DNA from 2 places in the Micromonospora coriariae genome. Region 1 is predicted to be linked to the other one. Evidence: riboswitches for the same ligand, from Rfam matches in the RefSeq annotation. Region 1 holds a riboswitch; the other holds the start of a gene.
The links. Region 1 has a riboswitch for thiamine pyrophosphate ahead of thiE (thiamine phosphate synthase). Riboswitches for the same ligand answer to the same signal wherever they lie in the genome.
Positions count from the first base shown of each region.

Region 2: it holds a riboswitch for thiamine pyrophosphate, as region 1 does, so the genes downstream of both, GA0070607_RS19330 (ECF transporter S component) here and thiE (thiamine phosphate synthase) in region 1, are expected to answer to the same signal.

Region 1 covers NZ_LT607412.1:3,446,808-3,462,076, forward strand. Annotated here, with positions in the region: gene truA (tRNA pseudouridine(38-40) synthase TruA) at 1-115, shown strand, start outside; gene GA0070607_RS16235 (hypothetical protein) at 169-1,233, opposite strand; gene GA0070607_RS16240 (class I SAM-dependent methyltransferase) at 1,336-1,941, shown strand; gene GA0070607_RS16245 (ABC-F family ATP-binding cassette domain-containing protein) at 1,983-3,662, shown strand; gene GA0070607_RS16250 (aldo/keto reductase) at 3,730-4,692, shown strand; gene GA0070607_RS16255 (ThuA domain-containing protein) at 4,896-10,736, opposite strand; TPP riboswitch at 11,049-11,158, shown strand; gene thiE (thiamine phosphate synthase) at 11,153-11,779, shown strand; gene thiO (glycine oxidase ThiO) at 11,773-12,987, shown strand; gene thiS (sulfur carrier protein ThiS) at 12,978-13,178, shown strand; gene GA0070607_RS16275 (thiazole synthase) at 13,175-13,954, shown strand; gene GA0070607_RS16280 (thiamine phosphate synthase) at 13,981-14,634, shown strand; gene thiD (bifunctional hydroxymethylpyrimidine kinase/phosphomethylpyrimidine kinase) at 14,631-15,269, shown strand, end outside.
Region 2 covers NZ_LT607412.1:4,104,114-4,119,382, reverse strand. Annotated here, with positions in the region: gene GA0070607_RS19355 (acyl-CoA dehydrogenase family protein) at 1-1,566, opposite strand, end outside; gene GA0070607_RS19350 (DUF6328 family protein) at 1,688-2,188, opposite strand; gene GA0070607_RS19345 (sugar isomerase domain-containing protein) at 2,328-3,077, opposite strand; gene GA0070607_RS19340 (aminoglycoside N(3)-acetyltransferase) at 3,074-3,880, opposite strand; gene GA0070607_RS19335 (alpha/beta fold hydrolase) at 3,905-4,735, opposite strand; TPP riboswitch at 4,842-4,946, shown strand; gene GA0070607_RS19330 (ECF transporter S component) at 5,023-5,613, shown strand; gene GA0070607_RS19325 (ABC transporter ATP-binding protein) at 5,723-7,138, shown strand; gene GA0070607_RS19320 (energy-coupling factor transporter transmembrane component T family protein) at 7,150-7,950, shown strand; gene GA0070607_RS19315 (hypothetical protein) at 8,029-8,385, opposite strand; gene gndA (NADP-dependent phosphogluconate dehydrogenase) at 8,831-10,273, shown strand; gene GA0070607_RS19305 (pirin family protein) at 10,314-11,075, opposite strand; gene GA0070607_RS19300 (thioredoxin reductase) at 11,072-11,317, opposite strand; gene GA0070607_RS19295 (hypothetical protein) at 11,481-11,666, opposite strand; gene GA0070607_RS19290 (isoprenyl transferase) at 11,736-12,536, opposite strand; gene recO (DNA repair protein RecO) at 12,545-13,420, opposite strand; gene GA0070607_RS19280 (DUF4097 family beta strand repeat-containing protein) at 13,523-14,332, shown strand; gene GA0070607_RS19275 (acyltransferase family protein) at 14,319-15,269, opposite strand, start outside.

The sequences.
Region 1 (15,269 bases):
CGTGGCCCCGGCGCACGGGCTGACCCTGGTCGAGGTGGGGTACCCGGCCGATCCGACCGAGTACGCCCGCCGCGCCGACCTCACCCGCCGGCTGCGGGTGCCCGTCGAGGGCTGACCGCGCCGAGCGCGGACTGTCCTTTCACGGTGACCGCCGACGGCGGGGTGCGGTCAGTCGCCAGGTAGTTCGCCGTCGCCTGTGGTGCCGCTCTGGGTGCCGCCGCTCTCGGTCGGCCCCGCCGTCGGTTGCCCAGCCGTGCCGCCATCGGCCCGCCGCTGCAGCACGCCCCGGCTGAGGTGCAGCTCGATCATGTCGAACAGGATCTCCCGGATCGTGGTGTCGCCGGACTTGACCGCCACCCCGTCCGTGCGGACCACCAGCGCGTACGCCAGGTAGTGGCCGCGGACCTGCCAGCCGACCCGGGCCGGGGCCGTGGACACCACCTCGGTGCCGTCGCCTTCCTTGCCGACCAGGCCCCGGAACCGGCCCTGCCGCTCGTCGAGCAGCTGCCGGATCCGGTCCCGGGCCCGTTCCGCGCTCACCTTGTCGGTGAGGTTGAACAGCCCGGTGGTGACCAGGTGGTCGCCGCCGGGGGCCCGCAGCGTGGCCCGTACCACCTGGTTGCAGCCGAGCCGGACCAGCAGGTCGGCCACCTCGCCGGTGGCGGCGACGGCGCAACTGCCGCTCGAGTGTGTCCTGACCACCTGGTAGCTCGGCTGGCCGTCGGTGACCTTCAGCTCCTTGCCGGGGAAGAGCTCCTTGGCGGTGAGCGGGGCCTGATCGGTGTCCCGGGAGTCGAGGTCCTGGCGTTCTTCCACGGGGGCGGACGCGGCGACGTTCGGCTGGTACGTAGGGGTGGCGTCCGGCTGTGGGTCGCGATCCACCAGCAGCGCGGCGGCGCCCAGGCCGCAGAGCGCGAGGAGGACCAGGACGGCCGCGCCGCCGATCAGCACCTGCCAGAGCCGGCCGCCACCGCGCCGGGAGGTCGGCTCGATCGGCTCCGCCGAGGTGTAGACCTGCTCGCGGGGCGGGGCAGGCGGGATGTCGGCACGGGTCGGTGGCGGAGCGGACGACGGCAGCGCGATCTGGTTCGTCCGGCGCAGCGACGGGGTGGGGAAACGCGACGGAGAGGGCCCGGCCGGCGGCGGCGGACCCGCGCCGGGCACGGACAGGTCGGACCCGTCATCCGGGTACTCCACGAAAGCGTCCTCATCGGACTCGTACCGATACACCATGTCGCCCAGACTAGGAGTCATTGTCCCTTTAGGGGGTAATAATGGGAAATGTGGGTGTGGGCCGCGTCGGGGCGTGCCGGGACCGATGCGAGAATTGCCGGCGTGACCGGCGACCACTACTTCACCGCTCAGCCCGCCAGCGACGCCCCGCCGCGCGAGGTCGAGTTCTCCGTCGCCGACCGCGACTACCGGCTCGCCTCGGCCGGCGGGGTCTTCTCCGCCAGCCGTCTCGACCCGGGCACCGCGGTGCTCCTGCGCAAGGCCGAGCTGCCCACCACCGCCACCACCGGCGACCTGCTCGACCTCGGCTGCGGATTCGGGCCGATCACGTGCGTGCTGGCCGACCTGGCGCCGGCGAGCACCGTCTGGGCCGTCGACGTCAACGCCCGGGCCCGCGAGCTGACCACGGCCAACGCGGCGCGGGTCGGCGCCGGCGACCGGGTCCGGGTCAGCGCTCCGGACGACGTGCCGGCGGAGATCCGCTTCGCCCAGCTCTGGTCCAACCCGCCGATCCGGATCGGCAAGGAGGGGTTGCACGACCTGCTGTTGCGCTGGCTGCCCCGGCTCGCCCCGGACGGCGTCGGTTGGCTGGTGGTCGCCCGGCACCTCGGTGGTGACTCGCTGCACGGCTGGCTCACCGACCAGGGCTGGCAGGTTGAGCGGCACGCCAGCCAGAAGGGCTTCCGGGTGCTGCGGGTCACCCGGTAATTGGATGTACCTTCCGACCCTCGCTGGGGCAGGATCCCGGCGTGGGATACGTGGACGTGGCAGCGGTCGGGCACATCCTGCCCGACGGTCGGGAACTCTTCGCCGACGTGTCGTTCCGGGTCGGGGAGGGCGGCAAGGTCGCTCTGGTCGGGCCGAACGGCGCGGGTAAGACGACACTGCTGCGGATGGTCGCCGGTGACCTGCCGGTGCGTACCGGCGCCGTCGCGCGGGCCGGCGGACTGGGCGTCATGCGCCAGTTCATCGGCATGATCGGCGACGAGTCGACACTCGCCGACCTGGCGCTGTCACTCGCCCCACCGCCGCTGCGCGAGGCCGGCCGCCGGCTCGGCGAGACCGAGACGGCCATGCGGGCGGCCGAGGTCCGCGGCAAGTACAGCACCGCCGCCGGCAAGGCACAGCTGGCGTACGCCGACGCGCTGGGCGCCTGGGGCGAGGCCGGCGGGTACGACGCCGAGGTGCTCTTCGACACCGTCGCCACCATCGTGCTCGACCAGCCCTGGGACGCCGTCCGGGACCGACCCGTGCGCACCCTCTCCGGTGGACAGCAGAAGCGGTTCGCGCTGGAGCTGCTGCTGCGCGGCCCGGACGAGGTGCTGCTGCTCGACGAGCCGGACAACTTCCTCGACGTGCCCGGCAAGCGCTGGCTGGAGGCGCGGCTGCGCGAGTCGGCCAAGTCCGTGCTCTACGTCTCGCACGACCGAGAGCTGCTGGCCCAGACCGCCGACCGGGTGGTCGCCGTGGAGGGCGGCAGCGCATGGGTGCACCCGGGCGGCTTCGCCAGCTGGCACGAGGCGCGGGTCGCGCGGCACGCCCGCCTCGACGAGCTGCGCCGGCGCTGGGACGAGGAGCACCAGAAGCTCCGCGAGCTGATGCTGATGTACAAGCAGAAGGCGGCGTACAACGACGGGCTCGCCTCGCGGTACCAGGCCGCGCAGACCCGGCTGCGCAAGTTCGAGGAGGCCGGGCCGCCGCCCGTACCGCCGAAGGACCAGGACATCCGGATGCGGCTGACCGGCGGGCGGACCGGCAAGCGCGCGGTGGTGTGCGAGCAGCTGGAGTTGGACGGCCTGACCTACCCCTTCGACCTGGAGATCTGGTACGGCGACCGGGTGGCGGTGCTCGGTGCCAACGGCACAGGCAAGTCGCACTTCCTGCGGCTGCTGGCCCGGGGCGGCACCGACCCCGACCCGGCGAACGGGCCGGTCGACGGCGCGGGGGCGCTCGCCCCGGTGACACATGACGGCAAGGCTCGGCTCGGTGCCCGGGTGCGCCCGGGGCACTTTTCCCAGACCCACGACCGGCCCGAGCTGATGTCGAAGACGCTGGTCGAGATCCTCTGGCGGGGCGACGAGCACCGGACCGGCATGGACCGGCACGCGGCGATGGGGGTGCTCAGCCGCTACGAGCTGGCCGGGCAGGGTGACCAGCGGTTCGGCACCCTCTCCGGCGGGCAGCAGGCCCGGTTCCTGGTGCTGCTGCTGGAGCTGTCCGGGGCGACCCTGCTGCTGCTCGACGAGCCCACCGACAACCTCGACCTGGCCAGCGCGGAGGCCCTCGAAGCGGGCCTGAACGCGTTCGAGGGGACGGTGATCGCGGTCACCCACGACCGCTGGTTCACGCGATCCTTCGACCGGTTCGTGCTTTTCCGGGGCGACAGCGAGGTGGTGGAGACCCCGGAGCCGGTCTGGGACGTCGCCTGAGCCGAAAGGAAGGGTCCCTTGTTAACGCCAGGCGTTAACAAGGGACCCTTCCTTCGCTGGGCATAGAGTGGATCTCGTGACTGAGATGACCTATCGCCGGCTGGGCGACTCCGGGCTCGTGGTGTCCGTGGTCGGCATCGGCTGCAACAACTTCGGCCGGAAGCTCGACCTCGACGGCACCCGCGCTGTGGTGGACGCCGCCCTGGACGCCGGTATCACCCTGTTCGACACCGCTGACATCTACGGCGAGCCGCAGGGCAGCTCCGAGGAGCTGCTCGGGCAGGCGCTCAAGGGGCGCCGGGACGACGTCGTGGTGGCCACCAAGTTCGGCATGGACATGAACGGCCTCAACGGGCCGGACTTCGGCGCCCGGGGATCGCGGCGCTACATCGCCCGCGCGGTGGAGGCGTCGCTGCGCCGGCTCGGCGCCGACCACATCGACCTGTACCAGATGCACGAGCCCGACCCGGGCACGCCGATCGACGAGACCCTCGCCGCCCTGGACGACCTGGTCCGTGACGGCAAGGTGCGCTACCTGGGCAACTCCAACTTCGCCGGCTGGCAGATCGCCGACGCGGACTGGGTCGCCTCGTCCAACGGCCGGGCCCGCTTCATCAGCGCGCAGAACCACTACAGCCTGGTGGAGCGCTCGGTGGAGGCCGAGGTGATCCCGGCCTGCGAGCGGTTCGGTCTCGGCATGCTGCCGTTCTTCCCGCTCGCCAACGGCCTGCTCACCGGCAAGTACAAGCGTGAGGCGCAGCCGCCGGCCGGCAGCCGGCTCTCCGGCGGTGGCCGGTACGCGGAGCGACTCGCCGCCGCCGACTGGGACACCATCGAGGCGATCGAGGCGTACGCGGCCGAGCGGGGGTTGACCATGCTCCAGGTGGCGATCGGCGGGCTGGCCGCCCAGCCGGCGGTGACCTCGGTGATCGCCGGAGCCACCACGCCCGAGCAGGTGCTCGCCAACGCCGCCGCCGGCACCTGGGAACCCACCGACGAGGACCTGGCCGCGCTGCGCGCCATCCTCTGAGCCGGAGGGCGGGCTGCTCCTGATCCACTCGTGTTCCCTGACGTCGGGGTGACCTGTCACCCGGGACACCGCGACTTCAGGGACGCCGAGTGGATCAGTCGTTCGGCGTACCGGTGCGGCGGCGACCGAGCAGGATCTCCGCACCACGGATATGAGGGAGGTCCCTCCCCGACGCCGGAGCGCCGGGGAGGGACCTCGTCGGATCAGAGCTGGCGACCGGGTGCCAACCGGGTGGCGTCGCCACCGAGCCGCCCGGCGCCCTTGACCGGCTCGCCGTCGTTCGCCCGTACCCCGGCCTTGCTGGCCGTGCCGCCGAGCCGGACGATCATGGCGTCGGCGTCCCGGATCAGGACGTCCCGGATCTCCGCCTCGGCCACCAGGCTGGCGTTCGCGGCGAGCGTCCGGAACTCGGTCAGCTGCTTGATCGCCTTCTGGTCGTTGCCGGCCGCCTCGGCCTTACGGGCCGCGTCGAGCTTCGCCGTCAACTGCTTGTGCGCCTTGGCCGAGAGCCGCCCCGTCGCCTTGAACCGGTCCAGCAGGTTCTGCATGTCCCGGAACGAGGTGGTGACGAAGAACCGGACCGTCGAGGTCGTCTTGTTGCCCGCCTTGTCGGTCGCTGTCACGGTCAGCTCGTGCAGGCCGAGCGGCAGCTCGTACATGGCCTGCAGGGTGCCGCTGGCGTACGCCCGGCCGTTCAACTGGCCCACCACTGTCGCGATGCCCGAGGTGGGGTCGACGGCCTGCCAGGACACCCGGACGTCCTGGCTGTCCCCGTAGAGCTGGCCGTCGGCGATCCCGGAGACCAGCAGTGTCGGCTTGGTGCCGTCGATCCGCAGCACCGCCGACTTGAGCGTCTCGGCGTTGCCCGCCTTGTCGGTGGAGCGGAACAGCAGTTCGTGCTGCCCGTCGCCGGTCACCTCGACAGGCGTCGAGTACGGCGTCCACGCGCCGCCGTCCAGTGACCACTCGACCGTCTTGACTCCGGAACCGGCGTCGGTCGAGGTCAGCACGACCGGGATCGTCCCGTCGTGCCAGCCGGCGTCGTTCGCCGGAGCGAACGTCGCCGAGGTGACCGGCGCGGTGGCGTCGATCTTGACCGCGATGGTCTTCGTCGACTCCACGTTGCCCGCCTCGTCGGTCGAGCGGAACCGCAGTTCGTGCTCGCCGTCCCCGCTGACCGCCACCGGAGCGGTGTAGTCCGTCCAGGTGGTGGCCCCGTCCAGCTGGTACGCCGTGCCGGCCAACTCGCTGCCGCCGGCCTCGTCGGCCGCGGTGAGGGTGACAGTCACCGGCCCGGTGTACCACCCGTCGGTCGGGGTGCCGGAGACCGCCGCCGTGGTGACCGGCGCTGTCTCGTCGGCCGTCCCGGTGCTCAACCGGAAGTAGTCGAACGCGGCGGTCTTCGAGGCGGTCTGGTTGGCGCCGAGGGTGAACAGCCCGACCTTCGGGGTGGCCCCGACCGCGCTGTTGGTGAGCGTGGTCAACGCGGTCCAGGTCGTCCCGTCCGCCGAGTACGACGCGGTGAAGGTGTCGCCGCTGCGGGCGAGCCGCAGATGCCACACCGCACTTGTCAGGTTGGCCGCCTCCGGTTGCGGGTTCTGGACCGTGCCACCGATCTCGCTGCGGAACTCGATCCGCCGCGTCACCGGCTGGCCGGCCTGGTTGTCCGCGATGTAGTCGAACTTGAGGTAGTTGTCGTCGTCCGCCTGCACGATCAGGCCGGCCTGCTGGTACTGCTCGTTCAGCAGGCTGCCGTCGACCTTCGTCTCCAGGGTCCAGTCGCCCGACGGCGCGGTCTGGAGGATGAAGTTCTTCGGCCCGGTGTTGTCGGTGCCGTAGATGTCACCGTTGGGCACGTCGACCCGCAGCGCGCCACCGGTGACCCGGTAACCGTTCGGGTCCTCCCGCAGGATCGCGTTCCACCGGCACTTGTCGAGCGCGTCGCCGGTGAACTCGTCCGACGGCACGACCGGCCCGGCCGGGGCGTCCGGCGTGATCTGGAACCAGTCGAAGCTGGCGTCCACCACCGGTGCCTCGGTGCCGCCGTTGACCGCGAAGAGGCCGATCCGCGGGTTGGTGATGCCGTCGAGCGCGGCCGACCGTCCGACCGGGGTGAAGGTCTGCCCGTCGGCCGAGACGGCCGCTGTCAGGTCCGTCCCGTCGCTGGTGATCCGCAGGTGCACGGTGTCGCCCGCCGGTGCGGCGGTGCTGTCGGCGGCCTCGTTGCGCGGCGTGCCGGCCGTCTCCCGGATGAACTCCACCCGCCGGCTGCCGTTGTACAGCAGGTCCAGCTTGGCGTAGTTGTCGTCGTCGCCGTACACCAGCAGGCCGGCCTGCTGGTAGTTGGCAGTCACCGGCAGGGTGACCCGGGTGGTCGCCTGCCAGGCGCCGGTCGGAGCCGCCTGGAGCACCAGGTTTGTGGCGTCGTTGCGGGCACCGTAGAGGTCGCCCACCGCGGTGGGCAGCCGCAGCGCGCCGCCGGAGACCGAGTAGAGCTGGTTCTCCCGGACCACGCTGCTCCACCGGCTCTTGTCGAGGCTGGTGCCGTCGAAGTCGTCCGAACGCGCCCCGAAGCAGGACGTGTTCGGCGCGTCGACCCGCACCGGCACGGTGGCGTACGACTTCGCGCCCTTGCTGTCCGTCACCGTCAGGGTGGCGGTGAAGGCGCCCGGGCTGGTGTAGGTGTGGCTGGCGTCCAGGGTGGTCGCCGCGCCGCCGTCACCGAAGTCCCAGGCGTACGTCAGCGGGGTGTCTCCCTCGGCGTCGGTGGCCGTGCCGTCGAAGGCGACGGTGACCGGCGCGGTGCCGGTGGCCGGGGTGGCGGTGGCGGTGACCACCGGCGGCGCGTTCTCGGTGACGCCGCGGCCGAGGAAGTCCATCCAGTTGACGTTGAACAGCGACCCCGCGCCGCCGTTCGGGTCCTCGGCAACGAAGTACAGCGTGCCGCTCGCGGCACCGGTCACCGGCGCGGTCACGTCCGTGTACGTCTGCCACCCGCCGGTGCCCGGCACGGTGGCCGTGGCGACCACCGGTCCGTCGACGGCGCCGGCGCGGACCTCGACCCGGCCTCCGGAGCCGGCCGAGGCGGCCCGGAACCGGATGTCTGTGACGTTTGTCAGGTTCGCCGGGGAGAGCGACCACCAGTCGCCGTCCTCGATGAACCCGATGTTCTGGCCGCCGCCGGCGGTGTCGCCGCCGGTCTCCCGCTGCACGCCGGCGTCGCCGCCGCCGGTGCTCCCCGGTGCCCGCCCGGTGGCCGTGAAGTACTCCGCCTGCTTGCGCTTGGGCTGCAACTGCTCGATCGCCCGGCCGGTCAGCGGACCGGCGCCACCAGCGCCGCCCTCGTCGGTGTAGGTGGCCTCGAAGACCGCGAAGACGTTCGCCTCGGCGCCGTGGCCGGAGGCGAGCGACGTCTGGACGGTGCCGGTGCAGCCGGTGTGCTGCTCCAGCGGGTGGGCGTGCTCGTCGTGACCGAGCAGCACCTGCAGCCGCACCTGGTTGCAGTCGATCTGCCCGTCCTCCGGGTCGGTCACCTTGATGGTGTAGCGGACCTGGTCACCCCAGTCGAAGAACCCGCCGTCGGGTGGGAACTCGATGGTCACCGTCGGCGCGGTGTTGCCCACGGTGACCGGCACGTTGGCCACCGCGGTACGGCCCTCCGGGTTGGTGACGGTGAGCTGGGCGGTGAAGCTGCCCGCCGTGGCGTAGGTGTGCGTCGGGTTCGCCTCGGTGGAGGTCTGGCCGTCGCCGAAGGCCCAGGCGTAGGTGAGCGTGCCGCCGTCCGGGTCGCGCGAGCCGTCGCTGGAGAAGGCGACAGTCAACGGCGCGGCCCCCGACGTCGGGGTGGCCGCCGCCACCGCGATCGGCGCCCGCTCACCGGCGATGTAGTCGATCCGGTATACGCCGGAGTTGTCGTTGTTGCCGCCGAAGCCGCTGCCCCACTCGATCAGGTAGAGCGCGCCGTCCGGGCCGAACTCGAAGTCCATCGGCCGGATCATGCTCATCCCGGTGAGCAGCTGGTTGATGTCCACCAACGACTTGCCGTCGGCGGTGACCTGCATGGTGTACATCTTGTTCTGGTTCCACTCGCCGAGCAGCGCCTTGCCGTCGTAGTACGCCGGCCACTTCCGGGTGGAATTGAGGTCGGCGTCGTACCGGTAGACCGGGCCGCCCATCGGGGCACCGCCGCCGCCGATCTCCGGGTACCGCGCGTCACCGGCGTACCCGTAGTCGACGGTGGCCGGGACGACCGGCGGGAGGTTGGTCAGGCCTGTGTTGTTGGGCGAGTTGTTCACCGGCGCCGCGCAGTCGAACTTCGGGCCGCTCGGGCCGGACGGGAAGGTGTAGTCGTTGTACGCCTCGTTCGTCCCGGTGCAGTACGGCCAGCCGTAGTTGCCGGGGGTGACGATGTTCCACTCGACCAGCCCACGCGGGCCCCGGTTCGGGTTGTCCGCGTTGGCGTCCGGCCCGTAGTCCGCGACGTAGAGCGTGTTGGTCTTCGGGTCGGTGCCGATCCGGAACGGGTTGCGGAAGCCCATCGCGTAGATCTCGGGTCGGGTCTTCTCGGTGCCCGGCGCGAAGAGGTTGCCCGCCGGGACGGTGTAGGTCCCATCGTCCTCAGGGTGGATCCGGATCACCTTGCCGCGCAGGTCGTTGGTGTTGCCGGAGGTGCGCTGCGCGTCGAAGTCCTGGCGCCCCGGCCGCTCGTCGATCGGCGAGTACGCGCTCGACTCGAACGGGTTGGTGTTGTCACCGGTGGCCAGGTAGAGGTTGCCGGCGCCGTCGAAGGCCATGCTGCCGCCGGCGTGGCAGCAGGTGTTGCGCTGGGTGTCGACCCGCAGCACCTGCTTCTCGCTCGCCGGGTCGATGGCGTCACCGTTCACCGTGAACCGGGACAGCAGGTTGCGCGTGACGCCGTCGTTCGGGGCGTAGTACAGGTACACCCACCTGTTGGTGGCGAAGTCCGGGTCGAGCCGGATGCCGATCAGGCCGTCCTCGTTGCCGGTGAAGACGTCCAGGTCGAGGGCGGTGACGGTGTTGCCGGTGTCCGGCTTCACGATCTGCACGCGACCGTCGCGCTCGACGTAGAAGACCCGCCCGTCCGGGGCGATGTCCAGCTCCATCGGGTTGCTGGTGTTGCTGTCCAGGGCGACCTTCTCGAAGCTCGCGGTCTTCGAGGCGCCGCAGTCGGCGTCCGCCGCCCCGGCGGCGGTCCGGATGCCGCCGAGCAGGTGGGAGAGGAACTCCGGCTCCGCGTACGACTCCCTGGTGTGCCCGCCGCCGGTGTACCAGGAACGACCACCGTCGAAGTCCTGGCACCAGGCGATCGGGTGGTCGGCGCCCATCGCGCCGGCGCCCGGGGTGTAGCTCTTCTCGTCCAGGCTGGCCAGCACGTGCACGTCCGGCCGGGGGTTGGTCTGGTAGTTGTACCACTCGTCGAAGCGGGACCAGCGGTCCGGCAGCTCGGCGGTGGACGGGTGGGCGTGGTCCTCCACCTTGACCGTGGCCTGCTGGTTCGCCGGGTGGTTGGCGAAGTACGCGCCGACGAGGTCGCCGTACCAGGCCCAGCTGTACTCGGTGTCGGAGGCGGCGTGGATGCCCACGTAACCGCCGCCGGCCCGCACGTAACGCTCGAACGCGGCCTGCTGCTCGGCGTCCAGGACGTCGCCGGTGGTGGAGAGCCAGATCACCGCCTGGTATTTCGCCAGATTGGCGTCGGTGAACGCGCCACCGTCCTCGGAACTGTCCACGGTGAATCCGTTGGCCGCGCCGAGTTGTTGGATCGCGGCGAGACCTGTGGGAATGGAGTCGTGGCGGAAGCCGGCCGTCTTGGAGAACACCAGAACGGAGAAGGGATCGGCCTCAGCCTTTGGCGCCTTCGGCGCCACCTGGCTGACCGGGGCCGCGGCTTGCGCATCCCTCACGGGGACCTGCGCGGCGGCGGGTGCCGCCTGTGCCGGCAGGCCGAAGAGGGTCGTCGAGGCGAGGGCCAGGGAGATCAGGGTCGCGGTGATGGGTACGCGGGCACGACGAGAATGGGACACGCCGCCTCCTATGTCGCGGTGGACAGGGATCGCGGGGGCCGGCTCGCCGAAGACCGTCCCGGATGGAGCCGGTGCGGGTGCCGTGCCAGGGCATCCACGCCAGCATTTTGTCGAATCGCTGAACAAATTAATTCGGTTCGATCAATGTCCGGCAAGATGCCGGCGGGTAACGGTTCTGCAACGGTGGGCGACATTCCGAACAGGACCGTATGAAGCGCCCAACGGATCTCGCGGAGCGGGGTGATTCTCGCCCGCCCGGTCGCCCGCCGACCCCGCCTTGGCAGGCGGCCGGATCTGTCGTACGGTGACACGCAAGTAACCCACGGGAGCCCGGTGTACCGGGCTGAGAGGGGGGCTGACAGCCCCCGACCGTCGAACCTGATCCGGGTAATGCCGGCGCAGGGAGGAGCGTTGCCGTGCCGTCCCTTGGGCGACTGCATCTGATCACCGACACCCGACCCGGACGGGATCCACTCACCGTGGTCCGGGCCGCCCTCACCGCGGCCCGCGCCGACCTGGTGGTGCAGGTCCGGGTCGAGGACTCCGCCACCGACCGTGAGGCGTACGACCTGGCCCGGCGGGTGCTCGCGCTCTGCATGCCGTACGGGTCGACCTGCCTGGTCAACGACCGGTTGCACGTGGCGCTGGCGGTGGGCGCCGCCGGTGGACACGTCGGTGCCGACGACCTGCCGGTCGCCGCCGGCCGCCGGGTGCTCGGCCCCGACGGCGTGCTCGGGGCCACCGCCCGGGCACCGGAGACGGCGATCGAGGCCGTCGCCGCGGGGGCCAGCTACCTGGGCGTCGGGCCGTGCCACACCACCAGCACCAAATCCGGGCTGCCGGACCCGATCGGCCCGGCGGGGGTACGCGCGGTCAGCGACGCCGTCGACGTACCGGTCGTCGCGATCGGTGGGGTGACCGCCGCCCGGGTGCCGGCGCTGCGGGCCGCCGGGGCGTACGGGGTGGCGGTGGTGGGCGCGGTATCGGGCGCCGCCGACCCGGCCCGGGCCACCGCCGAGCTGCTCGGGGCGCTGACGTGTTAACAGGGGGCCCTTCCTCTACAGAATCCGTTAACAAGGGGCCCTTCCTTGCGGACGTGGCGGTGGTGGGGGCGGGGCCGATCGGGTTGGCGATCGCCTGGCGGTGCGCCGCCCGGGGGCTTCGGGTGGTGGTGCACGACCCGGCCCCCGGTTCGGGGGCGTCGGCGGTGGCCGCCGGAATGCTCTCTCCGGTGGCCGAGGCGTACTTCGGTGAGCGGCAGCTGACCGGGTTGCTGCTGGCGTCCGCCGCCCGCTGGCCGGCGTTCGCGGACGAGCTGACCGAGGCGAGCGGCGTCGAGCTGGGCTACCGGACCGAGGGCACCCTGCTGGTGGGGCTGACCGCGGACGACCTGGCCGAGGCGCGCCGGCTCTGGGCGTACCAGCAGGGGCTAGGTTTGCCGGTCACCCCGCTGCGCCCCACCGAGCTGCGCGACCGCGAGCCGGCGCTCGCGCCGCGGGTGCGCGGCGGGGCACTCGCGTCCACCGACCACCAGGTCGACCCGCGGTTGCTGGTGCCGGCGCTGCGCACGGCCGCGCAGCGGGCCGGCGCGGTGCTCGCGCCGCAGGCGGTCCGTTCTCTCTCCGACGTGGACGCCCGGGTCACCGTGGTCGCCGCCGGCTGCGGCGCCGCCGCCCTCACCGGCCTGCCCGTCCGGCCGGTGAAGGGCCAGATCCTCCGGCTGCGCGCGCCCGGCGGCGCGGCGCCGGGCTTCCGGCACGTGATCCGGGGGTACGCCGACGGCGAGCAGGTCTATCTGGTGCCCCGCGCCGACGGCGAGGTGGTGCTCGGCGCGACGGTCGAGGAGCGGTCGGACACCACGGTCACCGCCGGTGCGGTGCTGCGCCTGCTCCGTGCCGGCGTCGACCTGCTCCCGGAGCTGGCCGAGTACGACCTGGTCGAGACGGTCGCCGGGCTGCGCCCGGGCACCCCGGACAACGCACCGATCCTCGGGCCGCTGCCCGCCCGGCCGGACGTGCTGGCCGCCACCGGGCACCACCGGCACGGCATCGTGCTCACCCCGATCACCGCCGACCTGATCGCCGACCTGGTCACCACCGGTGTGGCCGACCCGCTGCTCACGCCCTTTCATCCGGGCCGGTTCGCCGCCGCCGGCCCGGATCCCACCAACGCGGCCGGTCGGTTGGCCGGGCCCGGTGCGGCCGATGTCGGTGCACCTGATCGGACGACGGAGGAGGACCTGTGGAGTTGACTGTGAACGGGAGCGGGCGCAGCGTCCCCGGTGGCGCCTCGGTGGCCGATCTGGTCAGCGATATCGTGCCGCAGCAGCGCGGGGTGGCGGTCGCGGTCAACGGCGAGGTGGTGCCCCGGGCCGGCTGGCCGACCACTGCGCTGCGCGACGGTGATCGCGTCGAGTTGCTCACCGCCGCGCAGGGCGGGTGACGGCCGTGCCGTTCGAGCTGGGCGGGGCGACGTTCACCTCGCGGCTGATCCTCGGCACCGGCGGCGCCGCGAACCTGCACGTGCTGGAGCGGGCGATCCGGGCGTCCGGCACCGAGCTGGTCACTCTGGCGCTGCGCCGGGTGGACACCGCGCCGGGCTCGGCCGGTGGGCTGCTGGAGCTGCTGGACCGGTGCGGGGTAAGGCTGCTGCCGAACACCGCCGGCTGCCACACCGCGACCGAGGCCGTGAAGGTGGCCCGGCTGGCCAGGGACGCGTTCGACACCGACTGGATCAAGCTGGAGGTGATCGGTGACGAGCGGACCCTGCTGCCCGACGGGGTCGAGCTGCTCCGTGCCGCCGAGGAACTGGTCGCCGACGGCTTCACCGTGCTGCCGTACACCAGCGACGACCCGGTGCTCGCCCGCCGGCTGGCCGACGTGGGCTGCGCCGCGGTGATGCCGGCCGGCGCGCCGATCGGCTCGGGACTCGGCATCGGCAACCCGCACCACATCCGGCTGATCCGGCAGGGCGTGGACGTGCCGGTGATCCTGGACGCCGGCATCGGCACCGCGTCCGACGCGGTCCTGGCGATGGAGCTGGGCTGCGACGCTGTGCTGCTGGCCAGCGCGGTCACCCGGGCCGCGGACCCGGTCGCGATGGCGACCGCGATGCGGTACGCGGTCGAGGCGGGCCGGCTGGCCGCCGGCGCCGGCCGGATCGCCCGCCGCTTCCACGCCCTCCCGTCCACCCCCGACGAGGGAAGACCCGACCTGTGACCCCCGAACGCGTCCCGCCCGGGGCCGTGCCGTCGGGCGTCGTGGTGTTGACGGATCGGCGGGTGGCGCGGGGGGCGCTCGATCAGGTGGTGGCGGGGGCGGTCGCCGGGGGAGCGCGCTGGGTGGTGCTGCGGGAGAAGGACCTGCCCCGCGCCGAGCGCGCCGCCCTCGCCGCCGACCTGCGTTCGATCCTCGCCGACGTCGCCGGAACCCTGATCGTGGCTGGCCCCGACCCACTCGACGGCGACGCCGTCCACCTGCCCGCCGCCGGCCCCTACCCGCCCCCGACCCACCGCCTGGTCGGCCGCTCCTGCCACAACGGAACCGAGCTGAACCGCCTGACCACCGAGCACTACGCCACCGTCTCCCCGGTCCACCCGACCGGGACAAAACCCGGCTACGGCCCACCCCTGGGAACCAAAGGGCTGCACGAGCTGATCCAGGTCAGCCCAACACCGGTGCTGGCGCTGGGAGGTGTGGAAACCCCAGAACAGGTGACCGCCTGCATCCAAGCAGGAGCAGCCGGAGTAGCCGTACTGGGCGCACTCATGCGAGCAAAAGATCCCACCCGGACAGCAGCGAGTCTGACCAGAGCCTTCCAAGAGGCGGTCACCCCCAAGCCCCTGAAACCCGGCGCGGAGTCAGCCAGATCCCCAACCGCAACCAAGGAGGGGCCGTGACACCCCACACCATCCTCACCATCGCCGGCTCCGACTCCGGCGGCGGCGCCGGCATCCAGGCCGACCTCAAGGTCTTCGCGGCGCTCGGCGCGTACGGCACCAGCGTCCTCACGGCGATCACCGCACAGAACACCCGGGGCGTCGACGCCGTCCTGCCGCTGCCCCCGCGCACGGTCACCGAGCAGTTGGACAGCGTGCTCGCCGACTTCACGGTCTGCGCGGTCAAGACCGGGATGCTGGGCAGTCCCGCTGTCGCCGACGCCGTGGCCGAGGCCGCCCGGGACGGCCGGCTGCCCCAGCTCGTCGTCGACCCGGTGCTGGTGGCCACCAGCGGTCACCGGCTCGGCGTGGTGGGTGCAGTCGAACGGATCCTTCCGTACGCCAGGGTGGCGACGCCGAACTGCGCGGAGGCCGCAGCCATCACCGGGCGCCCGGTGGACGACGTGGCCGGGATGGTCGCGGCCGCCGAGGCCCTCGCGGCCGGCGGCCCGGAGTACGTCGTGGTCACCGGCGGCGACCTGGACGGGGGCGAGGCGGTCGACGTGCTGCACGGCGGCGGCCACACCACCCTGTTGCGCGCACCTCGGGTGGACACCCGGCACACGCACGGCACCGGGTGCTCGTTCTCGGCGGCG
Region 2 (15,269 bases), 660 kb from region 1:
CAGCGGCCCGAACTCGGCGTACGCCGACGGGCTCTGCCCCCGGCCGACGGCCAGGGTGGGCAGCCACTTCGCGTAGAAGGCCCCGGCTCGGGCGCCGGCACGGGCCTTACGGCCCCACCCCGCCTCCGGGTCGATGATGTCGCCGGCCACCGACAGGTGGGCGTCGACCGCCTCCCGGGCGATCAGCAGGTGCATGATCTCGGTGGAGCCCTCGAAGATCCGGTTGATCCGCAGGTCGCGCAGCATCTGCTCGACCGCGGCCGGGCGTTCGCCGCGGGCGGCCAGCGAGTCGGCCGTCTCGTACCCCCGGCCGCCCCGGATCTGGATCAGCTCGTCCGCGATCTTCCAGGCCATCTCGCTGGCGTACAGCTTGACGAGCGCGGCCTCGATCCGGATGTCGTTGCGGTCGTCGTCGGCGAGCAGGCAGCAGAGATCGAGCATGGTCTCCATGCCGTACGTGGTGGCGGCGATGAAGGCGAGCTTCTGGGAAACGGCCTCGTGCTCGCCGACCGGCCGGCCCCACTGGACCCGGTCGGCGGCCCACTCCCGGGCCACGTTGAGCGCCCACTTGCCGGCGCCCACGCACATCGCCGGCAGCGACAGCCGGCCGGTGTTCAGCGTGGTCAGGGCGATCTTCAGACCCTTGCCCTCGCCGCCGATCACGTTCTCGGCGGGCACGAACACGTCGTGGAACCGGGTCAGGCTGTTCTCCAGGCCGCGCAGGCCGACGAACTCGTTGCGCCGCTCCACTGTGATGCCCGCGCTGTCGCCGTCCACCACGAACGCGGTGATCCCGCCGCGCCGCCCCTCGGTGGCCGGCACCCGGGCCATCACCACCAGCAGGGTGGCGACGATGCCGTTGGTGGCCCAGAGCTTCACGCCGTTGAGCCGGTAGCCGGTGCCGTCCTCGGTCGGCTCGGCGGTGGTGGCCAGCCGGGCCGGGTCGGAGCCGACGTCCGGTTCGGTGAGCAGGAACGCGGACACCTCGCCGGCGGCGAGCCGGGGCAGGAAGCGCTGCTTCTGCTCGGCGGTGCCGAACATCTTCAACGGCTGCGGCACCCCGATCGACTGGTGCGCCGAGAGCAGCGCGCCGATCGCCGGGCTGATCGAGCCGGCCAGCATCAGCGCCCGGCAGTAGTGCAAGTTGCTCAGCCCGAGACCGCCGTACTTGCGGTCGATCTTCATGCCGAACGCGCCGAGGTCGGCCAGCCCGTGGAACACCGCGTCCGGGATGGACGCGTCGCGCTCGATGGCCGCGCCGTCCACTTCGGAGGTCAGGAAGGCGCGGAACCGGCCGAGGAACTCGTCGGCGCGGGCCACGTCGTCCGGGTCGGACCGGGGCCACGGGTCGATCAGGTCGAGCCGGAACCGGCCGAGGAACAGCTCCTTGCCGAAGCTGGGCCGGTCCCACGCGGACTCGCGAGCCGCCTCGGCGACCTGCCGCGCCTCCTTCTCGGAGACCTGCCCCGCCTCCGTCGGCAACGGCGCCGCGGCGCCGGCGGTGCTCGGAGCGGTGCCGGGATCGGGGCCGTCCGCTGCCGGTCGGCCGTTCTGCGTCGTGGTCACGGCTGCCCCCTCGAACCTCGGTGCGGCTGCGTCGACGTGCGCGACTACCGTCACGCTACCCCCGGGTGTTACTCAGGGGTAGCGGTCCGTGAAGATCGAGTTCGATACCCGGTCGCCGGTCTCAGTTGGCGAGGGTGCGTGGGTCGTCATCGTCGTCGTCGATGTCGTCGTCGCCCCAACTGCGTCGGGAGAACGGCAGGATCAGCCAGAAGGTGAGGAACCAGAGCCCGGCCAGCGCGCTGAGCACGAACGCGATCGGCCGGTCCAGCACGAAGTCGGTGATCAGCAGCACCGCGCTGACCATGGAGATCAGCATGAAGGCGAGCCCGCCGGTGGCCATCCGGTGCGCGAACCGGACCAGCTCCGGCTTGCGCCCCTGCCGGAACAGCGCCCGGTGGAACGCCACCGGCGAGATGATCAGCGCGGTGGCGGCGGCCGCGGCGAGCAACGCGACGATGTAGACGTCCCGCTGGAACTCGTTGGTGCGGGTGAACCCGTTGCTGAACGGCAGGGTGAGCAGGAAGGCGAAAAGGATCTGCACGCCGGTCTGGGCGACCCGCAGCTCCTGCAACAGGTCGGCGAAGTTGCGCTGCCAACGCTGCTTCTCGGTCTCCTTGGACACGCGCTACCTCCGGTGAGACGGTACTGCCAGCGGTACGGGCTGCCGCCGGCAAGGCAAGTGCCCCACCCGGTCGGGTGCGAAACGGGTTCACGAGCCCTCCCGGCCCGTCACCGGGACACCGGCACCGCCCGGACGAGCCTCAGGCGCCGCGCCGGATGCGGCCCGCGTACCGGGCCTCCAGCGCCGCGTTGTGGGCGTCGCCGTCCGGGATGTTCGCCGACAGGTAGACCGGGGGCCGCTCCCCCGCGGCCAGCAACCTGGCCACCACCTCCACGGTGACCTGCTGGGCCAGCAGCGCCGCCGTGATCGAGGAGACCGCGCCCACCGTGCCACCGTCGGGCAGCGGCAACGTCGCGTCGCCGTACGGTGCGCCGTTGTCGAGCACCACGTCGGCGAGGTCCGCCAGCTTGCGCCCGGACGGGTGGCGGGAGGTCATCCGGCCGGAGTGCTGTGCGGAGGTGATCGCCACCAGCCCATGGCCGTGCTGTTTGACGAGCGTGGCGAACTCCACCATCGCGCCGTTGACCCCGGAGTTCGACGCGAGCACGAAGACGTCGCTGGGCCGCACCGGGGCCAGCTCGTACAGCCGGTGCGCCACCGCCGGGTCCCGCTCCAGCAGCGGGCCGAGCCGGTCGGCCGGTTCGCCGCCGAGCAGCACCAGGTCACGCAGCGCGATCCGGTTGGTCGGCACCAGACCGCCCGCCCGGCCAGCGATCTCCATCGCCAGGGCCTCGGAGTGCCCGGTGCCGAAGGCGTGCACCACACCGTCGGCACGCACCGCGTCGGCGATCAGGTCGGCGGCCCGCCCCACCGCCGCCCGCTGGCTCTCGGCCACCCGGCCGATCGTCTCGGTCACCACGGCCAGGTAGTCCTCGGCACTCACCGTCATGCGTCCTCCGTTGTCCGGTTGCGGGCGAACCATCCCACTGCGAAGTCGACCGCCGCCCGCTGACGCATCAACCTCCCGGTCCCGGTGCCGACCCGTGCGGTACGGACCGCCCCGGTCGCCTCCAGGTCCCGGCCCAACGCGTCGAAGTCGGTCTCGTCGAGCCGTACGTCCTGCCACCACACCCATTCGCGGCCACCGTCAGCGGTGCGTATCGCGGCGCCCAACTGCTCGCGGGGTGGTGCCGGAAGCCGGTACTCGGCCAGGTGCAGCGAGGTGTTCACCCCGTGGTCCACACCGAGCAGCAGCACGTGGGCGTCGAGGTCGTAGAGCCGGGCCAGCGGGGAGCCCTCGCCGAGCATGTCGGCCCGGGTGTGCCCGGCCACCACCTGTTCGGCGGCCGGACCGAGGGCGGCGAACGACACGTGGGGATGCGAGCTGCGCAGCGCTCCGGGCCAGCAGCGGACCGTCTCGGCCAACACGCCCATGAAGCGGCTCGGGGTGACCGCCGGATCGAATCCGGGCATCTCGGCGCGGATCAGCGGCCACCAGTCCACCGGCACCGGCGGGTCGCGCCACTGCGCGGGGTCGCTGTTGTCCGGGGTGTGGGTGGGCACCACGATCGTGCCGTCCGGGCCGAGCGCGTCGCGCAGGGCGAGCACCAGCGCCTGCGGCCCGCCGCAGACGAAACCCAGCTGACGCAGCCCGGCGTGCACCAGCAGCGTCCCGCCGGGGCGTACGCCCAGCATGCGCAGTTGCGCGGCGATCGAGCGTCGGGTGCCCGGCCCGCCGCTGTCCATCGTCATGGTGTTCTTCTCGGCCGACATGGCTCAGGCCGTTCCGCTGGTTCTGGCCAGGATCGCCTCGGCCAGCGGACCGGGCGCGGCGTCCGGGATCCAGTGGCTCACGCCGGGTAGTTGGACGAAGCGGTAGTCCCCGGTGACGTTGGCGGCGCACGCCTCGGCGGCGGTCCGGCCGATGGCGATGTCCCGGTCGCTCCACACGTACGTGGTGGGAACCGCGACCGGGCCGACGCCGGCCAGGTCTGCGCGGGACATCGCCCGATACCAGTTCAGCGCCGCGGTGAGCGCGCCCGGCTCGCGCATCGGGTCGGCGTAGTGGTCCACGCGGGACGCGTCGCCCACCCCGGTGAGCAGCTTGCGCAGTGCGGTGGCGTTCCACGCCAGCAGCACCTTCTCCGCCTTGCCCGGCTTGCGGAACAGCGCGATGTACGACGAGCGCGCCTTCTGCTGGCCGTCGGTGGCGAGCGCGTGCGCCATGGCCGCCGGATGTGGCACGGACACCGCGGTCAGCGTACGGACCCGCTCGGGGTGCCGGGCGGCCAGCGCCCAGGCCACGATCGCTCCCCAGTCGTGGCCGACCAGGTGGACGGCGTCCAGCCCGAGCGCGTCCAGCACCGCCACCGCGTCGGTGACCAGTTCGGGGATCCGGTAGTCGGGGACAGCCGCCGGCCGGGCGCCCGGCGAGTAGCCCCGCTGGTCCAGCGCGTACGTGCGCAACCCGGCGGCGTGCAGCGCGGTGGCGACCTCGTCCCACTCGCCGGAGTGCTGGGGGAAGCCGTGCAGCAGCAGGACGGGCGCGCCGTCCGGTGGGCCACCGGCGCGTACGTCGAACGTGAAACCCCGTGCGTCAACCCGCATGATCGTCAGCCTACCCAGCCCAAGTCTCCTGAACCGGACGCTGCGTCGGGCGGACGCCCTGCTGGGCCGGTACCCCTGGTCGGTGCTAGCGTCAGCGAGACAACTTCACATCCGACAGGGGAGCGCACAGCGCTGAGAGTGCGGGCACGCCCGCAGACCCTCGAACCTGATCTGGGTAATGCCAGCGCAGGGAGTTCGGTCGACCTCCAGCCGCGCCGCCGTCCGGTGCCACCGGGCGCGCGGCGTGCGTCTTCTCCTGGTTCGCAGTCAGGACTGGGAGCATTCACATGAACCACAGCGACACCAACCGCTGGCGCACCATCGACATCGTGGTCGCCTCGGTGATCGCGGTCGCCTTCGGCGTCATCTTCTGGGCCTGGGGCCTGGTGTGGAGCGCCACCGAGGGCGCGTTCGCCTTCTTCCCGCCGGCGCAGACCCTGATCTACGGCGTCTGGCTGATGCCGGCCGTGGTCGGCGGCCTGGTCATTCGCAAGCCCGGCGCCGCGCTCTACTGCGAGACGGTCGCCGCGGTACTCTCCGCGCTGCTGGGCAGCCAGTGGGCCGGCACGGTGATCCCGCAGGGCATCGTGCAGGGCCTCGGCGCCGAGCTGGCCTTCGCGGCCTTCCGGTACCGCTCGTTCCGGCTGCCGTCCGCGGTGGTGGCCGGTGCGCTGACCGGACTCAGCGCCGCGCTGTTCGACTTCTTCGTCTGGAACGCCGAGTACGACCTGGCCGACTACCGCGTTCCGTACGCGCTGCTCACCATCGTCAGCGCCACCGTGATCGCCGGCGTCGGCGGTTGGGTCCTGACCCGCGCCCTGGCCAACACCGGCGTCCTGGACCGCTTCCCGGTCGCCCGCGACCGCGCCGCCATCTGACCCCACCCGTGTCGATCATGAGGTTGGCCCTCGGGTGGATCTCCGGAAGTGCCGCCAACCTCATGATCGACGGGGCAGGGTGGAGCCGGCGGCGGGGCTGGGGGGTGTGGTGAGCGGGGTTCAGCTGCGGGGGTTCGGGTGGCGGCACGCCGGGCGCCGGGCGTGGGCCGTGCGCGGCGTGGACCTGCGGGTCGAGGCCGGGGAGCGGGTGTTGTTGCTCGGTCCGTCGGGGGCCGGCAAGAGCACGCTGCTCAGCGCGCTGGCCGGGCTGCTGCCCGAGGACTCCGGCGAGCAGGAGGGCACCGTCGAGATCGACGGGCTCGACCCGCGCAAGGGCCGGGAACGGGTCGGCATCGTCTTTCAGGACCCGGAGACCCAGCTGGTGATGGCCCGCAGTGGCGACGACGTCGCCTTCGGGCTGGAGAACCGGGGGGTGCCGGCGGGCGAGATCTGGCCCCGGGTGGACGAGGCGCTGCGCCGGGTCGGCTTCCCGTACGACCGGGACCGGCCCACCGCCGCGCTCTCCGGCGGCGAGCAGCAACGCCTCGCCCTCGCCGGTGCGCTGGCCCTGCGCCCCGGCCTGCTGCTGCTCGACGAGCCGACAGCCAACCTCGACCCGGCCGGGGCCGACCTCGTCCGGCGGGCGGTGGCCGGCGCGCTGGACGCCGACACCACGCTGATCCTGGTCGAGCACCGGGTCGCCGAGGCGCTCCCGCTGGTCGACCGGGTGGTCGTCCTGGAGCCCGGCGGCGGGGTCCGCGCGGACGGCCCGCCGGAGGCGGTCTTCGCGGCGCACGGCGCCGCCCTCGCCGCGGAGGGCGTCTGGGTGCCGGGTCATCCCGTCGCCACCCGGCGGGGGCCCGCAGCCCCCGGCGAGCTGCTGCTCACCGCCGACCGGCTCGGCCTGCCGCCCCGGCTGGCCCCCACCGACCTGGTGGTACGCGCCGGGGAGGCGCTCGCCGTGCGCGGGCCGAACGGGGCCGGCAAGTCGACTCTCGCGCTGCTGCTCGGTGGGCTGCTCCGGCCGGGCGCCGGCCGGGTCACCGCGTCCGCCGAGCTGGCCGGGCCGGACCACCGCACCGCGCCGCACCGGTGGCGGGCGCCCGCGTTGGCCCGGCGGATCGGGTCGGTCTTCCAGGATCCGGAGCACCAGTTCGTCACCAGCACCGTCTTCGACGAGCTGGCGCTCGGCCCGCGTCGGACCGGCCAGCCCGAGGCGGCCGTCACGGAGACCGTGGCGGGGCTGCTGGACCGGCTGCGGCTGACCCGGCTCGCCGCAGCCAACCCGTACACCCTCTCCGGTGGAGAGGCCCGGCGGCTGAGCGTGGCGACCGCCCTGGCCACCGCCCCCCGCCTGCTGATCTGCGACGAACCCACATTCGGTCAGGACCGGCGGACCTGGCGGGAGCTGGTCGACCTCTTCGCCGACCTCCGCGACGCCGGGCACGGCGTGGTCACCGTGACCCACGACCCGGACTTCGTCGCCGCGCTCGCCGACCGAACCGTCACCCTGGAGCGATCGTGACCGGCCGCTCGATGATCAGCATCGAGCCGGTCGCCGTGCCCGGTGCGCCGCTGGCCCGCCGTAACCCGGTGGCGAAGGTGGCGGCCGCGCTGGTGTTCTCGTTCACCCTGCTGGCCACTTTGGACCCGGTGGCCCCGGCGATCGCCATCGCCGTCGAACTCGCCGTGCTGCCGCTGTTCGGCATCCGTTACGGCGTGCTGGCCCGGCGGGCGTGGCCGCTGCTGGTCAGCGCCGTCGGCATCCTGGTCACCCTGGTGCTCTTCGCCTCCGACCGGTCCGGCCGGGTCCTGCTGGACGCGGGGCCGGTGCTGGTGACCACCGGAGTGCTGCTCACCGCGCTCGGCCTGATCCTGCGGGTGCTCGCGGTCGCCCTGCCCGGCGTCATAGTGTTCGCCACCACCGACCCCACCGACCTGGCCGACGCGCTGATCCAGAACGCGAAGGCGCCGGCCCGGTTCGCCATCGGGGCACTGGCCGCGTTCCGGCTGGTACCGCTGCTCGGTCAGGAGTGGCAGATGATCAGCATGGCCCGTCGGGCACGGGGCGTCGATGCCGGACGTAACCCGGCGGCGAAGCTGCGGCTGTTCGCTTCGACCGCGTTCGCGCTGCTGGTCGGGGCGATCCGCCGGGGCACCCGGCTGGCCGTGGCGATGGACGCCCGCGGTTTCGACGCCGGAACGCCCCGCACCGTGGCCCGCCGTCAGCCCTTCGGCCCCGCCGACGGACTGCTCATCGCCGGAGCGGTCGCGCTGGCCGGCGCGGCCCTGACGGTGAGCGTGCTGCTCGGCACCTTCCGCCCCCTGCTCGGCTGACCCTCCCCCACGATCCTGCGGTTGCCGCCCCCGCCGCTGCGGAGGCGGCAACCGTGAGATCTCGCGGGTCGGGGCCGGTCAGCTGCGGCGGAAGGCGTAGCGGCGCGGTTGACCGGCTCGCTGGCTCTTGCCGCCAGCGGAGCGGCCTGCCCCGGCCTGCGGCGGTCCGGCCTTCGGCGCCGCCGGCCGGCCGGCCGCCAGCGATGCGTCGGCCACCGGTGGCACGTCCAGCGCCGCCGGCACGTCGACCACCACCGGCACGTCGATCGCCGGCGGCACCCCGACCGGCAGGGCCGACTCGACCGTCAGGGCCGGCAGGTCGGGGTGGATCGGCAGAGCCGGCAGCGGGCCGCGGCCAGCCGCCGGCCCGGTGCCGGGCGGCGTCGGTGCGGGGGTACGGGACGACTTCTTCTTCGGGTTTCGCCTGGCAGGCATCCGGGCCTCCTTCGGTGCCGACCGTCAACGCGGTTCCCGCGCTCGATCGGCTCAGCTGGTGACCGTCGCGCCGCGACGGTCGAGAGGGAAGGGACTGCTCACCGGGGTGGGGCAGGGCCGGCACCGCCGCGCGGCGGGTGGGGATGCGGGACGCCCGGGAGCGCACGGACCGCGGCGCGGGGCAGCGGGCCGGCTCGGAAGTGGGGCGTCAGTTGCGCATGCCCGCACGCTATCGGGTGGGCGGGTACCGGCGCACCCGGTTTTCCTGGCAACATCGGCGGCCCGCTGCCGACGCGCCCACCGCGATGGTGACCGCGCGGAGAATCAGCTGGCCGGGGCTGAGCGCCACCGGCCGATCACCGGCTGTCGACGAGGCGGCCCGCTCCGCCGCGCACCGCGATACGGTCGCAACACGGCAGTACGACGGTGAGAGGTGGCGGCACGGATGGCTGAGCAGGCGACCGCGCAGATCGGCGTGACGGGGCTGGCGGTGATGGGCCGCAACCTGGCCCGCAACCTGGCCCGCAACGGCTTCACCGTGGCGGTGCACAACCGTTCGCCTGAGCGCACCCGCAGCCTGATCGCGGAGCACGGCGACGAGGGCACCTTCGTGCCCGGCGAGTCGATGGCCGACTTCGTGGCGTCGCTGGAACGGCCCCGGGCGGTGATCGTGATGGTCAAGGCGGGTGCGCCCACCGACGCGGTGATCGACGAGCTGGTGCCCCTGCTGGAGGAGGGCGACATCGTCGTGGACTGCGGCAACGCCCACTTCGCCGACACCCGCCGCCGTGAGGAGGCGCTGCGCACCCACGGTCTGCACTTCGTGGGCACCGGCGTCTCCGGCGGCGAGGAGGGCGCGCTGCTCGGGCCGAGCATCATGCCGGGTGGTTCGGTCGAGTCGTACGCCAAGCTCGGGCCGATGTTCGAGAAGATCTCCGCCCACGTGGACGGGGTGCCGTGCTGCCGGCACATCGGGCCGGACGGCGCCGGGCACTTCGTCAAGATGGTGCACAACGGCATCGAGTACGCCGACATGCAGCTCATCGCCGAGGCGTACGACCTGCTCCGCGCCGGACTGGGCGCGGAGCCGGCGGAGATCGCGGAGATCTTCCGGGGGTGGAACGGCGGCGAGCTGGAGTCCTTCCTCATCGAGATCACCGCCGACGTGCTGGCCCACCGCGACGCGGCCACCGGCCAGCCCTTCGTCGACGTGGTGCTGGACCGGGCCGAGCAGAAGGGCACCGGGCGGTGGACTGTGCAGAGCGCGCTCGATCTGGGCGTACCGATCACCGGGATCGCCGAGGCGACCTTCGCCCGCTCCCTCTCCGGGCACGTCGACCAGCGCGAGGCGGCCCAGCGGGCGTTCCCGGACGCCGGTGAGAAGTGGCAGGTGGCCGACCGGGAGGCGTTCATCGAGGACGTCCGCCGGGCACTGCTCGCCTCGAAGATCGTCGCGTACGCGCAGGGCTTCGACCACATCCGCGCCGGCAGCCAGGAGTACGACTGGGACATCGACCTCGGTGGCACGGCGACCATCTGGCGGGGTGGCTGCATCATCCGGGCCCGCTTCCTGGACCGGATCCGCGAGGCGTACGACGAGCAGCCCGAGCTGCCCACGCTGCTTGTGGCTCCGTACTTCGCCGAGGCGGTCGGCGCCGGCGTGCCGAGCTGGCGGCGGGTGGTGGCCGACGCGGCCCGGGCCGGAGTCCCGACCCCGGCGTTCTCGTCGTCGCTGGCGTACTTCGACGCGCTGCGCGCCGAGCGCCTGCCGGCCGCGCTGATCCAGGGCCTGCGGGACAACTTCGGCGCGCACACCTACCAGCGTGTCGACCGCGAGGGCTCGTTCCACACCACGTGGGCGGGAGACCGTACCGAGTCCCCGGCCTGACGACGCGTCGCCCGGCCCTCTCCCGGACGCCGGGTCGGGGTCAGGCGACGGTGGCGTGCATCTCCCAGACGAGGATCTCGGCCGGCTCGTCGGCGGTGACCCGACGGCCGCCGGTCATCGTGAGCCGGACCGCGTCACCGGTGCCGAGCGGGCCGCTGCCCTCCAGGTTCACCGTGCCGTCGGGCACGTACAGGTGCACGTAGGGCGCGTCCGGGATGGTGACCTCGTCGCCGGGGGCGAGTCGGGCGGCGTGCAGGGTGGCGTACCGGTTGCGGATCCGGATCGCGGACGCGCCGTCGTAGCGTTCCATTCCGGAGGCGACCGGCACGAGGCCGCCGCGCAGCAGCTCGTCCTCGATCTCCAGCTGCTCGTAGCCGGGGTCGACACCCTCCTCGTCGGGGAGCACCCACATCTGCACGAAGTGCACCGGGTCGCTGTGCGGCTCCTGGTTGTTGAGCCGCCAGGCGTCGTTCTTCTCCGAGTGCAGGATGCCGGTGCCGGCGCTCATCCGCTGGGCCAGCCCCGGATAGATCACCCCGGAGTGCCCGGTCGAGTCCTGGTGCACGAGGGAACCGCGCAGCACCCAGGTGACGATCTCCATGTCCTGATGCGGGTGGGTCTCGAAGCCGGCACCCGGGCGGACCACGTCGTCGTTGTTGACCAGCAGCAATCCGTGGTGGGTGTTGGCCGGGTCGTAGTGCCGGGAGAACGAGAAGGAGTGCTTGGAGTCCAGCCAGGAGATCCGGGTGGCGAAGCGGTCCTCGGCCCGGCGCACGTCGACCGCCGGGGCGGGCGCGGTCACCAGGCACGCTGCCCGGTGTCGGCGGGCGACGGCGCCCAGGTCAGGGCCGGGTCCCCGGTCGCCAGCTCGGCGATCTCGCCGGTGCGCAGCTGGGGGGTGTGGCCGAACTCGGCGCAGTGCTGCTCGGCGATCTCCGCGCAGATCTCGGCCACCTGCTCGCAGATCGGGTCACCCAGATCGGCCGCGTTCAACGCCATGATCATCTTGTACCGGAGATCCCGCACGTCCACCCCAACCGCCAAGTGCCGCCACCTCCGGACCCTACTCGCGCCCCTCCCCCCACCACCGAAGAACAACCGCACACCCCCGCCCCCGCCCACGCGCCGCTTGATCGACACGGAGGTCGGCGATGGATCAGGGAAAGGCGCCGCCCACACGAATGCGGGCGGCGCCTGGAGATCGGGCTTACCAGAACCGGCGGCGCTTGGCCTTCTGGGGGCGCATGAAGTCCGCGCCCTTCGTCAGCAGCCGGCTCACCCCGGAGGGACCACGCCGGGCCTCCAGGGTGTGGCTGAGTCGGCGGGCGCCGGCCGCGGCCAACGGCACCGCGATCGCCATCACCGCCCACTGTGCGATGCGCTTCTGGATCATGTGGGTTCACCTCCGTCAGTGGCTCCTGACTTCAGTGATACCCAGCGTGACGTGCCGGTAAGCCTCGGCTCAGCCCACCGGGGCGACCGGGTTGGGCAGCGCGCCGCCGAACCGCCGGTCGCGCTGGGCGTACAGCTCGCACGCGTACCAGAGGTGACGGCGGTCGAAGTCCGGCCAGAGCGTGTCCAGAAAGACCAGCTCGGCGTACGCGGTCTGCCACAGCAGGAAGTTGGAGATGCGCTCCTCCCCGGAGGGGCGCAGGAACAGGTCCACCTCCGGGATCTCCGGGTGGTAGAGGTACTTCGCCACGGTCTTCTCGGTGACCTTCGCCGGGTCCAGCCGCCCGGCCGCCACGTCGCGGGCGATCGCGGCGGCGGCGTCGCCGATCTCCGCCTGCCCGCCGTAGTTGACGCAGAACTGCAGGGTCAGCGTGGAGTTGCCGCGGGACATCTCCTCGGCGGTCTGCAACTCGGAGATGACGCTCTTCCACAACCGCCCGGGCCGGCCCGACCAGACCACCCGGACACCGAGTTCAACCAGCTGGTCGCGGCGACGGCGGATGACATCCCGGTTGAACCCCATCAGGAACCGGACCTCGTCCGGCGAGCGCCGCCAGTTCTCGGTGGAGAACGCGTACGCCGACAGGTACGGAATGCCCATCTCGATGGCACCCTCGATGGTGTCGAAGAGGCTGTGCTCCCCCGCCTCGTGGCCCTTGGTGCGGGGCAGCCCGCGCTCCTTGGCCCACCGGCCGTTGCCGTCCATCACCACGGCGACGTGCTTCGGCACCGCCTCGCCGGGCAGCGCCGGCGGCCGGGCGCCCGACGGGTGCGGTGTCGGCGGCACCGGCTCACGCCGGCCGGCCCTCATCGATCGGATCACTCGGCTCTCTCCCTGCTCGCGCCGTCCGCCCCGGCCTCCACGTCGCCGTGCGGCCGGAGCGTCGCGGCCCCCGCGCCGCCCGGCGGCGGGACCGCGCCGGCCGCCGAGGGACCCCGGTCGACCAGCGGCAGCGAGCGTAGCGCGCGTTCCAGGTGCCACTGCAGGTGAGCCGCCACCAGCCCACTGCACTCCCGGCGTACGCCGGCCTCGGTGGCGTCGGCGATCACCCAGTCGCCGGTGGTCAGCGCGGACATCAGATCGATGGTGGCCGGCGCGGGATGGGCCGCGCCGGGCGGCCGACAATCCGGGCAGACCGCGCCGCCGGCCGGCACGGAGAACGCCCTGTGCCGCCCCGGCGTGCCGCAGACCGCGCACGCGATCAACGCCGGCGCCCAGCCCGCGAGGGCCATCCCGCGCAGCAGGTACGCGTCGAGCACCAGGGTGGTGGCGTGCTCGCCCCGGGACAGCGCCTTCAACGCGCCCACGGTGAGCTGGAACAGGCGCAGCGACGGCTCCCGCTCCACCGGGGTCAGCCGCTCGGCGGTCTCGGCGATCGCGCTGGCCGCCGTGTAGCGGGGATAGTCCCCGAGGAACCGCTTGCCGTACAGGTCGATGCCCTCGACCTGGCTGACGGTGTGCAGCGAGCTGCCCAGGTTGCCCTTCGGGTCACCGGCGAGCTGGAGATCGACGTGGCCGAACGGCTCCAGCCGGGCACCGAACTTGCTTGTGGTGCGACGGATCCCTCGGGCCACCGCACGCAGCCGGCCGTGCCGGCGGGTCAGCAGGGTGATGATCCGGTCGGACTCGCCGAGCTTCTGCACGCGCAGCACCACCGCGTCGTCGCGGTAGAGCTGTCGGCGGTACCCGGCCATCGGACCATTCTCCCTCGGGGTGTGAAATCAGGGTCGGCTCGGGGTGGATGCGCGGAGGAACCCCGATGCGGCGGGCCGGTGACCGGCCGTAGCGTGCTCGCCATGGCACTGCACCAGACCACCGCCGACCTCCGCCGTCGCGCCGCCGCCCCCATCGCGCTGGGGCTGACCACCGCCCTCATCCTGCTCGCCGGGTGCGACAACCTGTCCTTCCGCCGGCTCGACTACGACGACACCGAGACGGTGAAGATCACCGCGATCCGGGTGCAGGGGGGCTCTGGCGACGTGGTGGTCCGGGGCACCGGCCCGGCCGGGCAGGCCCGGATCAAGCGGGTGGTGCGCTACCAGGGCGGCGAACCGGACAACGCCAGGTACGAGATCGAGGGCAGCGAGCTGGTGCTGGACACCGACTGCGGCTCGCAGTGCAGCATCTCCTACGAGGTGACGGTGCCGGAGGGCGTGGCCGTGCAGGGCGAGACCAGCTCCGGCAACGTCGAGCTGAGCCGGGTTGGCACAGTGGAGCTACAGGTGAGCTCGGGCGACGTGCGGATCTCCGGTGCGTCGGGCGCCGTCGGGGTGGAGGCCCGCTCCGGCAACATCGAGGTGAACGAGGCCGCCGCGGCGGTACGGCTACGCGCCTCGTCGGGAGACATCACCGCACGGCGGCTGGGCGGCACGGTCGACGCCGAGGCCAGCTCGGGCAATGTCAACGTGGAACTGGACAAGCCCGCCTCGGCCCGGGTCCACGCCTCCAGCGGTGACGTCACGCTTGTGGTGCCACAGGGCAGCTACCGGGTCCGGTCCAACGCCGACTCGGGCGACGAGACGGTCACCGTCGCCGACAACCCAGCGGCGTCCCTGGTGCTCGACGGCTCGGCCGACAGCGGCAACCTCACGATCAGCGAGCGTTGACCTCGACGCTGGCCGCCTCCCCGGCCGTCCGCTGCGCCGGCACCACCGCTCGTCCGACGGTCGCCCCGATACCGTCCGCCGCTTCGGCACCCAACCGGACCGCCGGGCCACCGGGGATCAGCTCCGGGCGGCGACGGGCGGCGACGTCCTCGACCCAGCCGACGGCCAGGGCGACCAGGCCCACCAGCACGAAGACCAGCAGCACCCGGACGGCCAGTCCCAGCGGGTCCTGGTGGGACCAGCCGACCACGTCCACCAGCGGGGTGAGCGCCACCACGAACGGCATGTGCCAGAGGTAGACGGTGAGCGCCCGCCGATTGACCACGGTCACCGTGCGGTCGGCCAGCCGACTACGGCCCAACCAGGCGATCCCCGCCGGTGCCCGACCCAGCACGATCAGGATGAACGCGGCGGACCAGAGGGCGTTGCCGAGGTGGTTGTCGTTGAGGTCGTACCCGCGTGGGCCCGGATGCGCGACGATCCAGGCCCCGCCGCCGACCGCGAGCGCCAGCGCCACCGGGTAGAGCACCCGACCGGCGAGGCGGCGCAGCATCCCGGCGTGGTGGGCGAAGCCGAGCAGCCACGCGCCGAAGTAGAGCCCGAACTCGCGCAGCACCGGCGGCGCCGGGTAGATCCCGGTCTCGATCGCCACCAGCAGGAGGTACGGGGCGAGCAGAGTGGGCAGCGGGGCTCGCCGGAACAGCCAGAACGCGATCGGCGAGGCGAGCACGAACCAGAGGTAGTCGCGCAGGTACCAGATGACGCTCAGCGCCAGGGCACCCCAGTGGTTGGCCGGTGGATCGGCGATCGGGAACAGCCACAGCAGCAGCCGGAAGGACGCCGGCAGCCCGGTGAGCAGCATGGCCGGCACGAAGATCACCGCCACCACCCACAGCGACGGAAGCAACCGCCGCAGCCGGCGGCCGACCGCAGCCGG